2 linked regions of the Panacibacter microcysteis genome follow. The protein of the gene in region 1 interacts with the protein of each later gene in a pairwise test. Links are inferred from orthologs where the notes say so. Each region holds a gene or a part of one and is shown on either strand. Other genes may lie near its edges.

Region 1 (5,488 bases):
GGTAACAAAGCGTTCTTTGGCATATTGTACCACTTCCTTTATATCGTCCTGCGTATAAAAACCGCCATAAGTCTTTGGCTCATTAGGAAAAGGGTTGCCGGTATTTGCCCACTTGCCCTCCCTGTTTACGCGCCATGCGCCAACTTTTGTTAATTCGGGCAGACTTTTTATTTCTATGCGCCAGCCTTCATCATCGGTAAGATGCCAGTGTAGCATGTTGTATTTATACTTTACCATGTCATCTATAAAACGCTTTACTTCTGCCTTGGTAAAAAAGTGGCGGCTTACATCAAACATCAGCCCACGCCATTTAAATGCTGGCTGGTCGGTAATGTTTGTAAAGGGGATGCTCCAGTTAATATTGTTTACCACGCTTTTGCTTTCAATAGCCGTGGGTAAAAGCTGCAGAAGTGTTTGCATACCATAAAACAGGCCAGCCGGTGTATTGGCTGTAACGGTAACGCCTTTGCCAGATACAGACATTTTGTACCCTTCATTACCAATGCTGTTGTCTGTAGCGGTCAGTAATACCATGTGTACCTGTCCGCCGTTGCCTTTTTTAACGCTGGTGGCATAACCTGTTGGTACTGCCAAAGCATCGGCCAGTTGCTTTGCAACAGGCATGGCATCATCTGCTGATACAGTTATGGTAATGGTACTTTTAAAAGTAAAGGTTCCCTGCTTTTCAACTACAGCTACCGGGACCGGAACGAGATTTTTTAAAGTGTTGCCGTTTTGTGCCTGTAGCACAACGGCAGTTAAAAGCATGTATGCAAGCAGCATTTTCTTCCTGTACATAATGGATTGTTTTGGAACGAAAAGATAAGGAAGAATGCTTATGCAACTGTGCGGTTAGCGGCCTGCTGAATACAGGAGGGCGGAAGGATTCAAACGGGGCAATAAAAAAGGCGCTGAAGATGCTTCAGTGCCTTTGTGTTTACAAAAAATGTATACTAAAAACCTTTGGTGGCCACACCGTCGGCAATTGCCTGCATAGCTTTTGCTTCGCTGAGAATAGCAGCCATTTTGTTGCCTTTGCCGTCATGACCGGAAGCCATGTAACCTCCTTTTGCAGTTTTTGAAATAACAGCATCCTGCATAGGAACGTTTTTCTCTTTTGTTTTTAAACAATATGCTTTGATCATTTTCGAAGTGTCCATTGTCGATTATTTAATTGATTAGTTAATAAGTTTTACCTCTTAAGCAGCACAATCTAAAAATTTTTTCTGTAAATCGGCATTGCAGTGCTTAAAAAGTAAGCTATATCTGCTTTTTCGCAACTATCCTGCCAATAAGTGGCATTTTTCTATGGCCATGACCGAAATAACCACGTTGAGAATGCTTATTCATTTACACAGGCCGGAAATGCAGTATCGTTGCTGCCAACAGTTATGCAGTACAAGAGTGCGACGCAACAGGTGATGCCATAGTAATCTTTTGCCGGGTTAACACCATAAAAAACCCCGCATTGCTGCGGGGCTAGTATAAAAATTATGGTGTTTATTTACACATCAATCCTGGCGTATTTTGCATGAGATTCTATGAACTCCCTGCGTGGTGCCACTTCATCTCCCATTAACATACTGAAGATGCGATCTGCTTCTGCCGCACTTTCTATGGTTACCTGTTTCAACGTTCTGCGGTTGGGGTCGAGCGTGGTTTCCCACAACTGCTCTGCATTCATTTCACCCAGGCCTTTGTAACGCTGTGTGTTTACGCTTTCATCTTTTCCACCACCCAGTTTTGTTATGAGCCCTTTGCGCTGCTCTTCGTTGTATGCATACTCCTGCTCCTTGCCCTTCTTTACGAGGTATAGCGGTGGTTGTGCAATGTATACATAGCCCTGTTCTACCAGTTCTTTCATATACCGGAAGATGAAGGTTAATATCAGTGTTGCAATGTGAGAGCCATCTACGTCAGCATCGGTCATAATAATGAGCTTATGGTAACGCAGTTTGGCAAGATTTAAAGCTTTTGGGTCTTCTGCTGTGCCTACGCTTACACCCATGGCGGTAAACATATTGCGGATTTCCTCGTTCTCGTAGATCTTGTGCTCCATGGCTTTTTCTACGTTCAATATTTTACCACGCAGCGGCAGAATTGCCTGGTAGCTTCTGTCCCGGCCAGATTTAGCCGTACCGCCGGCACTGTCACCCTCAACAAGGAACAGCTCGCATTTTTCCGGGTCGCGTTCGCTGCAGTCTGCCAGTTTACCCGGCAGGCCGCTGCCGCTTAGTACGTTCTTACGCTGCACCATTTCCCTGGCTTTTTTGGCAGCCACACGTGCCTGCGCGGCAAGCACCACTTTACTGATGATGTTCTTAGCCTCTTTCGGGTTTTCTTCCAGGTAATTTTCCAGTGCACGGCCAACGGTGGTTTGTACAATACCGCTAACCTCGCTGTTTCCCAGTTTTGTTTTCGTCTGTCCTTCAAACTGCGGCTCCGGCACTTTTACAGAGACGATGGCTGTAAGACCTTCACGGAAATCGTCGCCTTCTACCTCTACTTTGGCTTTTTCAAACAAACCCTGTTTATCTCCATAGGTTTTAAACACCCTCGTAAGTGCCTGGCGGAAACCCGTAACGTGCGTACCGCCTTCTATGGTGTTGATATTGTTTACATAGCTGAAGATGTGCTCTTTAAAATCGTCATTATAGGTAAGTGCCACATCTACGGCCACGTTGGTAGCTTCATCGTGCCCTTCTACATAAAGTGTGGAGGGAAGCAGCGGCGTTCTTTTTGCACTTCTGTCAAGCAGCTCAACAAACTCTACAATACCACCCTCACTGTAAAAGTTCTGGCTGTATGCTTTGCCTTCTTCATCTTTTTCGCGAAGATCGGTAAGTGTAATGCTGATCTTTTTATTCAGAAAAGACAACTCTCTCAAACGGCCTTCGAGAATATCTTTGTTGTAAGTAGTAACCTGGAAAATGGTTGCATCTGGCCAGAAATGCACGGTGGTACCTGTTTTATCGGTAGTGCCTGTTTCGCGTACTGCATAAGCAGGTATACCTGTGTGGTATTCCTGTTCAAACACTTTACCTTCGCGCTGTACGGTAACGAGCAATGTGGTACTTAATGCGTTTACACAACTTACACCCACACCGTGCAAACCGCCGGAAACTTTATAGGTATTCTTATCGAATTTACCACCCGCATGCAGCACGGTCATTACTACCTGCAGGGCACTTACACCTTCTTTGGCATGTATGCCTGTGGGTATACCACGACCATCATCGCTCACGCTGATGGAGTTGTCTTCATGAATGGTAACAAATATGTTTTTGCAGTAACCGGCAAGGGCTTCATCGATGGAGTTATCTACTACTTCGTATACGAGGTGATGTAACCCTTTTACACCTACATCACCAATATACATGGCCGGTCTTTTTCTTACGGCTTCGAGACCTTCGAGTACCTGGATACTGTCTGCACCGTATCCGTTTTGCTGCGGAGGAACAGGCTTTAATTCTTCACTCATAAATATGATTATTCTTGCGCTTTTGGCAAGTGGGCGAAGTTAAGCATAAACAGGGGTTTTACAGCAGTGAAACATGCCAATTTTCCCACAATTTCGGGTGCATGTGCATAAGGTTTTTCTACTGCTTGCGTGGTAAAGATACCAGCGCAAACCGGCCCGGTGTTTAAGTAGTTAATTACACCGATTGATTCCTTATTTTTGAAACATGTCAGCTCAGCTAAACGCAACAAAATGGATAGATGAATACGGAGATATGCTTTATCGCTATGCATTACCTCGTGTAAATGACGCGGATACAGCAAAAGACCTGGTGCAGGACACGTTCCTGGCAGCATGGCGCAACTACGACAATTTCAAAGGTGAAATCTCTGAAAAAAACTGGTTGTATGCCATTTTAAAAAACAAGATCATTGACCACTTTCGCAAAGCATCTGTAAGATTAACGGAAAGCCTGCCTTCTACCGCGGGTGAAGATGGCTTTTTCGATGACGTGCAGCATTGGACCGACGCCGCATCGCCAAGGGAATGGCAAAACAGCAGCGATACCGGTATAAACCGCAAAGATTTTTATAAAGTGCTGCAAAGCTGCAAGCAGAAGCTGAAAAAAATACAGGATATGGTGTTTACCATGAAATACATGGAGGGGATGGATAGTGAAGAAATTTGTAAGGCGCTTAATTTAACTGCGTCTAACTATTGGGTGCTCATGCACCGGGCTAAATTGCAGCTCAGGGCGTGTCTCGAAAAAAACTGGTTTACCAAATAGTTTGAAAGATGAAGTGGAAGATAACCTGTAAACAGGCAACCATATTAATTTCCAAAAAAGAAGAAGGGCGACTGTCTTTGCTGCAACGCATACAGCTGTACCAACACCTCTGGATCTGTTCTTTATGCAGGCTTTTTCAAAAGCAAAGTGGCCTGCTGGCCCGCGAAGCTGCGTCAATGGAAGCCGAAGATGCCGAGCTTACCCCGCAGGAAAAAGCAACTATGGTGCAGAGAATAACCGGTGAGTAAGCGTTATGAACCGGGCTGCATTGCTACTATTATACATCGTTGCGTCGCACTCTTGTACTGCAGCACTTTATACGGCAACGCACAGCATTCCTTTTTTTCAACAATTCCCCAGGCTGGTGTAAGAGCTTTTCCGGTACAAATAATACAAACACCAAAACAATTAGTCTTTCAGTTCTATCCATACAGGAGCATGATCGCTGGTTTTTTCCCAGCCACGTACATGCTTATCTACGCCTGCTGCTACCAGTTTGTTTGTAAGCTTTTTACTTAAGAGAAAGTGGTCTATGCGCAAACCGGCATTCCGGCCATATGCATCGCGGAAATAATCCCAGAAAGTATAAATGACGTCTTTCGGGTAAAGTGTCCGTATGGCGTCTGTCCAGCCCTGGTCGAGCAGCTTTTGAAACGCGGCCCTGGTTTCGGGCCTGAACAATGCATCATCTACCCAGCGCTCGGGTTTGTATACGTCCATTTCGGTGGGCATTACGTTGTAATCGCCGGTTAAAACAACAGGCTTGCCGGATGCATACAGCTCACCTGCATGTTTGATAAATCTTTCGAACCAGCTTAGTTTATAATCGAATTTTGGCCCCGGTGCAGGGTTGCCGTTTGGTAAGTACAAACACCCGATGGTAAGCTCATTTACCTGTGCCTCTATGTAGCGGCTGTGCAGGTCTTCGGGATCGCCGGGCAGTACCCTTGTTATTTCTGTTGCAATGGTATTGCGTGTAAGTATGGCTACACCGTTCCAGCTTTTCTGACCGTGCCACAACGCGTTGTAGCCGGCTGCTGTTATGGCTTCTTCCGGAAATTTTTCCTGCGGTGCTTTCAGCTCCTGCAAGCAGGCCACATCGGGCTGTGTTTCGTTGAGCCAGCGTAAGAGCACCGGCAACCTGCCATTGATGCCGTTTACGTTGTAGGTAGCAATTTTCATCTGCAAAATCGTTTAAGATGCAAATAAAGGTAAGGCTTGCTTCGCTTCAATCTTCGCTT
Region 2 (5,166 bases), on another replicon or contig:
GTTTTGTTTGCAATATAAGATATTGTATTTGCCAAAACTGTTTAGTTAAGACGGATAATCAATCTTAAAAATTCCTCTGTTAATCTTTTCAACGCATCAAAATTGTCTGTATACTGCAGGCAATTTCCATACATTTTATTCTTAATTCTGCCTTCTTTTCTTCAGACATAGTAAGCATTTCAAAAATCCCTCTGTAAGTGGCGGCTTTCGGGGGAATAGATTTTTGGAGAAAGTTAAACACAAAAAAGCCCCGGAAATTCCGGGGCTTTTTAGATAATATCCAATCAATATGTTTACTTATATTTTCCTACCTCACCGTCAAACAACTGGAACTTGGCATCAAAAGCATCGTATGCTTTTGTATCGTTTGTTCCTTTGGTTTTGTCTCTCTTCCACATGTACAGGTTGGCAAGCATGGTCACAGCCCTGTTCAAACTGTTGCTTTCATTTTTTTCACGTGGCTCTTTTGCTTTCAGCGTGTTGTAAGATTTTTCCAACCAGTCAATTGACTTGCCCGCAACATCCTGCTGTTCTTTCAGGATTTCAGCGCGTTTTGCTTTCAGCGCGGCAGATTCACCGGTGTTGGCAAAATAACGGTCATCGAGTGTGGTAAAGATGTTATAATACAATACGCCGGCATTAAATGCATACAAACCATTTTTGTTATTGAGGTTATATGCCTTGGCAAATGCATCTGCAGCAGTAAGTTTCAACTGAGATTGCTGGGTACTATCGAGCTTGTCAGCCTGTGCTTTATCAGGCATTGCAAAAGACTCTGCATAGGTAATGTAACCATCTTCGGTAAGTTTACCACCGGCATCTTCAGTTTTATACTTGCTGATGATCTCATCCAGCCCTGTATTGCTGGTCATGTAGTTCATTTCAAACTGGCTCCAAACGGCCTGGTCTGCCGGGTATAATTCTTTTGCAAGTGCAAGGTATTTTTTAAAGCTGGCTTCGTCTTTTTGCTTGCTGTCGTAATCGAGTATAAACTTGTAGATGTCTACAAAATCTTTGTCGTTTACTTTCCAGTCGGCCAGAGCTTTGTAGCGCTTAACGGCTTCTTCAGTTTTGCCGGCGTTTTGTGCAGAATAAGCAGTGTACAATACCACGGTTGTATCAATGGTATATTTTCCGCTGGTAGACAGGTTATTTTTACCAACAAACTCGCTTACCTGCTGGCAAAATGCAAAGTTGTCGTAAGCCTTGCCCCAGTCTTTTGCCGTAAATGCTTCGCGGCCCCTGTTGAAAGCATTGCCATATAAAAGGCTTACTGCGCGCATGCCTTCTTCTTTCAACTTTTTGAGATCGGGCTCTTTTTCTGTGTATTTATTCAGTGCTGTAAAAGCTTCTGTGCCGGCTTCAGGATATTTGGGGCTCAGTGAGCTGTCAGCATACAACTCTCCATATACGTTTAGTTTCCAGATATATGTTTCGGGCTTATCTTTTGTTTTTTCTTCGGTAGCTAATTTGTCAACTTCTTTCTTAGCCTCTTCCATTTTACCGGTACTGTAATACAGGGTAACGTTATTATATTGCGCTCCTGCCCAAAAAAAAGATCCGGCAAGCAACAGGGATAAAAACACTTTTTTCATGATGTGTATTTTATTATGAATTGTTTGTTGTTTCTGATTGATCGTCAGTTGATTCGTTGGGTTCATCATTGGTATTTTGTTCCGGTTCACCTGTTGTTTCCTCTGGCTTTTCAATGATCTCCTGTTCTTCAATTTTAGAAACAGCAGCTATTGCGTCGCCATTATCAATCCTTATAAGAATAACACCTTGTGTAGCCCTGCCCGCCTCTTTAATATTAGAAATGGGCGTTCTTAAAGTAATGCCCGACTTACAGGTAATGATCAGATCTTCTTTCTCGCTTACGTCGAGGATGCCTACTAAGGTACCGGTTTTCTCTGTGATGTTAATCGTTTTTACCCCCTTACCGCCGCGATTGGTAATGCGGTATTCATCTACAGAAGTGCGTTTACCAAAACCTTTTTCGCTTACAACAAGAACCGTTTTTTCAGTTTCGCCTTTATTGGCACATATCATGCCAATTACCTCATCTTTTTCGTCATCCACTTCTATACCTCCAACACCTATTGCACCACGGCCCGTAGGTCTTACCTTGCTCTCAGGAAAACGTATCGCCCTGCCGCTTTTTACGGCCATCATGATCTCGGAATTACCGTCCGTAAGCCTTGCCTCAATCAACTCATCTCCTTCATTAATGGTGATGGCATTCACACCATTTGCTCTGGGGCGGCTGAAATCTTCCAGGTAGGTTTTCTTAATTATGCCTTTCCTGGTGCAAAGAATAATGTAATGGCTTTCGTTGTATGCTTTGTCTTCGAAATTTTTAACATTGATAATGGCTTTCACCTTGTCATCCGGTGGAATCTGAATCAGGTTTTGAATGGCTCTTCCCTTACCCTGCTTTTCACCTTCCGGAATTTCGTAAACCTTCAGCCAGTAACAACGGCCTTTTTGTGTAAAAAACATTAACGTGTCGTGGGTAGATCCTACAAAAAGATGTTCTACAAAATCTTCCTGTCTTGTCTTGCTTCCGATGGCTCCACGACCGCCCCTGCGCTGTTGGCGATATTCGGTAGCAGAGGTTCTTTTGATGTAACCTAAATGTGAGATAGTTATTACAACATCTTCTTCCTCAATAAGATCTTCAATACGCATCTCATCTGCGAGGTACTGAATTGCTGTTTTTCGTTCGCTGCCAAACTTTTCTTTTATTTCCAGCAATTCTTTTTTGATCAACTCGTAGCGCAGTGTTTCGCTACCAAGTAATTCCTCCAGGCTGGCAATAAGTTTCATTAATCCCTCAAATTCTTCTTTGATCTTGTCACGTTCCATTCCGGTCAGGCGCTGTAATCTTAATTCGAGGATTGCTTTTGCCTGTATCTCATCCAGTCCCCAGCCAGCATTGATCAGGTTGTCTTTCGCAATGTCTGGTGTTGAAGAACTCCTTATCAAACGGATGACTTCATCAAGATGATCTAATGCTATCAGGTAACCCTGCAGGATATGTGCCCTTTCACGCGCCTTACGCAGGTCATACTGTGCACGCCGGGTAACAACCTCCATCCTGAACTCCACAAACTCGCTGATCAGATCCCGTATATTCAGAATCTTTGGTCGTCCTTTTACAAGAGCCACATTGTTAATGCCATAACTGGTCTGCAGTTCAGTGTATTTGAAAAGCTGGTTGATCACCACATTGGCAATGGCATCTCTTTTCAGATCTACAACAATTCTTGTTCCTTCACGGTTCGTGCTTTCGTTGTTTACGTAGGCCACACCTTCCAGCACTTTTTCATTTACAAGCTGGCCTATCCTGTCGGTAAGTGAATCCCTGTTTACCTGGTACGGCACCGCTGTAATAATGATCTGCTCCCTGCCACTGGCTTTTGTTTCGGTATGGCATTTACCTCGCAGCACAACCCTTCCGCGACCGGTCAATAATCCTTGCTTCACACCATCCATGCCGTAAATAACACCTCCGGTAGGAAAGTCAGGAGCTTTTACATATTTGGTAAGTTCTTCGGCAGTAATCTCTTTGTTTTCAATGTATGCAACACAACCGTCTACAGATTCGCCAAGGTTATGCGGCATCATATTGGTCGCCATACCCACGGCAATACCGCTGCTGCCGTTTACAAGCAACTGGGGTATCCTGGTAGGTAAAACGATCGGTTCTTTCAAAGAATCATCAAAGTTCAGTTGAAAGTCAACGGTTTCCTTTTCAATGTCTTCGAGCATAGCCTCGGCAAATTTGTCGAGCCGTACTTCTGTATAACGCATGGCCGCTGGCGGGTCACCGTCCTGCGTACCAAAGTTTCCCTGTTTGTCTACGAGCACATGACGCATCACCCAATCCTGCCCCATACGCACGAGTGTATCGTAAATGGCGCTGTCACCATGCGGGTGATACTTACCCATCACCTCTCCCACTACACGGGCTGCTTTCTTATAAGGCTTATTGCTGTTGTTTCCCAGTTCATTCATTCCATACAATACCCTTCGGTGTACCGGTTTAAAACCATCTCTTACATCGGGTAAGGCACGTCCAACAATTACCGACATTGAGTAATCAATGTAGGCAGTCTTCATTTGTTCCTCAATATTTACCTGGATAATGCGATCGTTATCGTTGGTCTGTTCGGGCAATAGATTTTCTTCCATACTACTGAAAATTCTCCTGATTTAACCCTTTTTTTACGGGCTTGCAAATCTAACTTTTTGAAAGGGAAACACCTTAAAAAGCACGCCTTTTTTACATTCTTTTATGCACACTGTGCCAATAACTTTTCTACCTGTAAAAATGGCCGTGTTAGTTGTGTTTTGGTGGCCGGCTGCAACGCTTTGCCCGGCTTTGGTTGTGTCACTCACTTGTACTGCAGAATGTAATGCGGCATGGTGCAAACCCGCTGCAAAATACCGGCCTTCGCTGCATGCATACCAATAATGGAGATTTTATAACCGGCTTGTGCAGGCGATATTAACATGTTTGCTTCATTGTATGGCTGCTGTATTTTCCGCTAACATATCACATACATTTGCGCATCAAATTGCAATATGTACAAAAGCGTAGTACGCATCTGTATTATTTTCCCGTTACTTGCCCAAACATTTCACGCCAAATGTCAGCGGCTTTTTGTTCACCTGGATGGTGGCGCGGTCAATTATGGTGGCGATTTGCAGTCACAGTTGTTCACGCTTCAGCAGGCCAACAGCTTTTTTGGTGGTGGATTGTACTATAAAATTTCAGGTGCGTTTGCACTCGAGGGTACGTTCTCTGCAGGAAAGCTGGCCGCCACAGACGCAAAGACCAAAGTAGAATCTACAAGGCGCAACCTGAGTTTTTATTCAGGACTTACTGAGGGCAGCCTGGTATTGCACGCTAACCTGAGAGATGTACCGGGAAACGCACGGCTAACACCATACATGCATGCGGGCATAGCTGTATACCATTATAACCCCTACACTTATTACCAGGGGCAGAAAGTTTATCTGCAGCCGCTGGGCACAGAAGGCCAGGGATTATCACAGTTCCCTGACAGGAAAATCTATAGCCTCACACAATTGGCCATTCCCTTTGGAGGGGGGCTGAAATTTGCGGTGACGGACAGAATAATGATTGGGGGAGAAATCACT

The links. Proteins that work in one complex are often made in the same cells at the same time.
Region 2: the proteins of gyrB (region 1) and gyrA interact in binary tests that used the Escherichia coli proteins (3 or more experiments, as listed by UniProt). The link is inferred for Panacibacter microcysteis from one-to-one orthologs.

What each region holds. Positions count from the first base shown.
Region 1 is NZ_JADWYR010000001.1:1,371,752-1,377,239, forward strand. What follows is about bases 994-3,912. They hold gyrB (DNA topoisomerase (ATP-hydrolyzing) subunit B), read right to left. Parts: upstream 3,482-3,912; coding sequence 1,505-3,481; downstream 994-1,504. Other genes in these bases: I5907_RS05495 (hypothetical protein), read right to left, coding at 994-1,160; I5907_RS05505 (sigma-70 family RNA polymerase sigma factor), read left to right, coding at 3,687-3,912. Also shown: I5907_RS05490 (beta-N-acetylhexosaminidase), read right to left, coding at 1-798; more of I5907_RS05495, read right to left, coding at 954-993; more of I5907_RS05505, read left to right, coding at 3,913-4,247; I5907_RS05510 (anti-sigma factor family protein), read left to right, coding at 4,256-4,495; xth (exodeoxyribonuclease III), read right to left, coding at 4,656-5,429. UniProt on the Escherichia coli protein: DNA gyrase negatively supercoils closed circular double-stranded DNA in an ATP-dependent manner to maintain chromosomes in an underwound state.
Region 2 is NZ_JADWYR010000002.1:801,642-806,807, forward strand. What follows is about bases 1,402-4,583. They hold gyrA (DNA gyrase subunit A), read right to left. Parts: upstream 4,195-4,583; coding sequence 1,609-4,194; downstream 1,402-1,608. Other genes in these bases: I5907_RS15200 (hypothetical protein), read right to left, coding at 1,402-1,595. In the rest of the region: more of I5907_RS15200, read right to left, coding at 294-1,401; I5907_RS15210 (DUF6089 family protein), read left to right, coding at 4,588-5,166. UniProt on the Escherichia coli protein: A type II topoisomerase that negatively supercoils closed circular double-stranded (ds) DNA in an ATP-dependent manner to maintain chromosomes in an underwound state.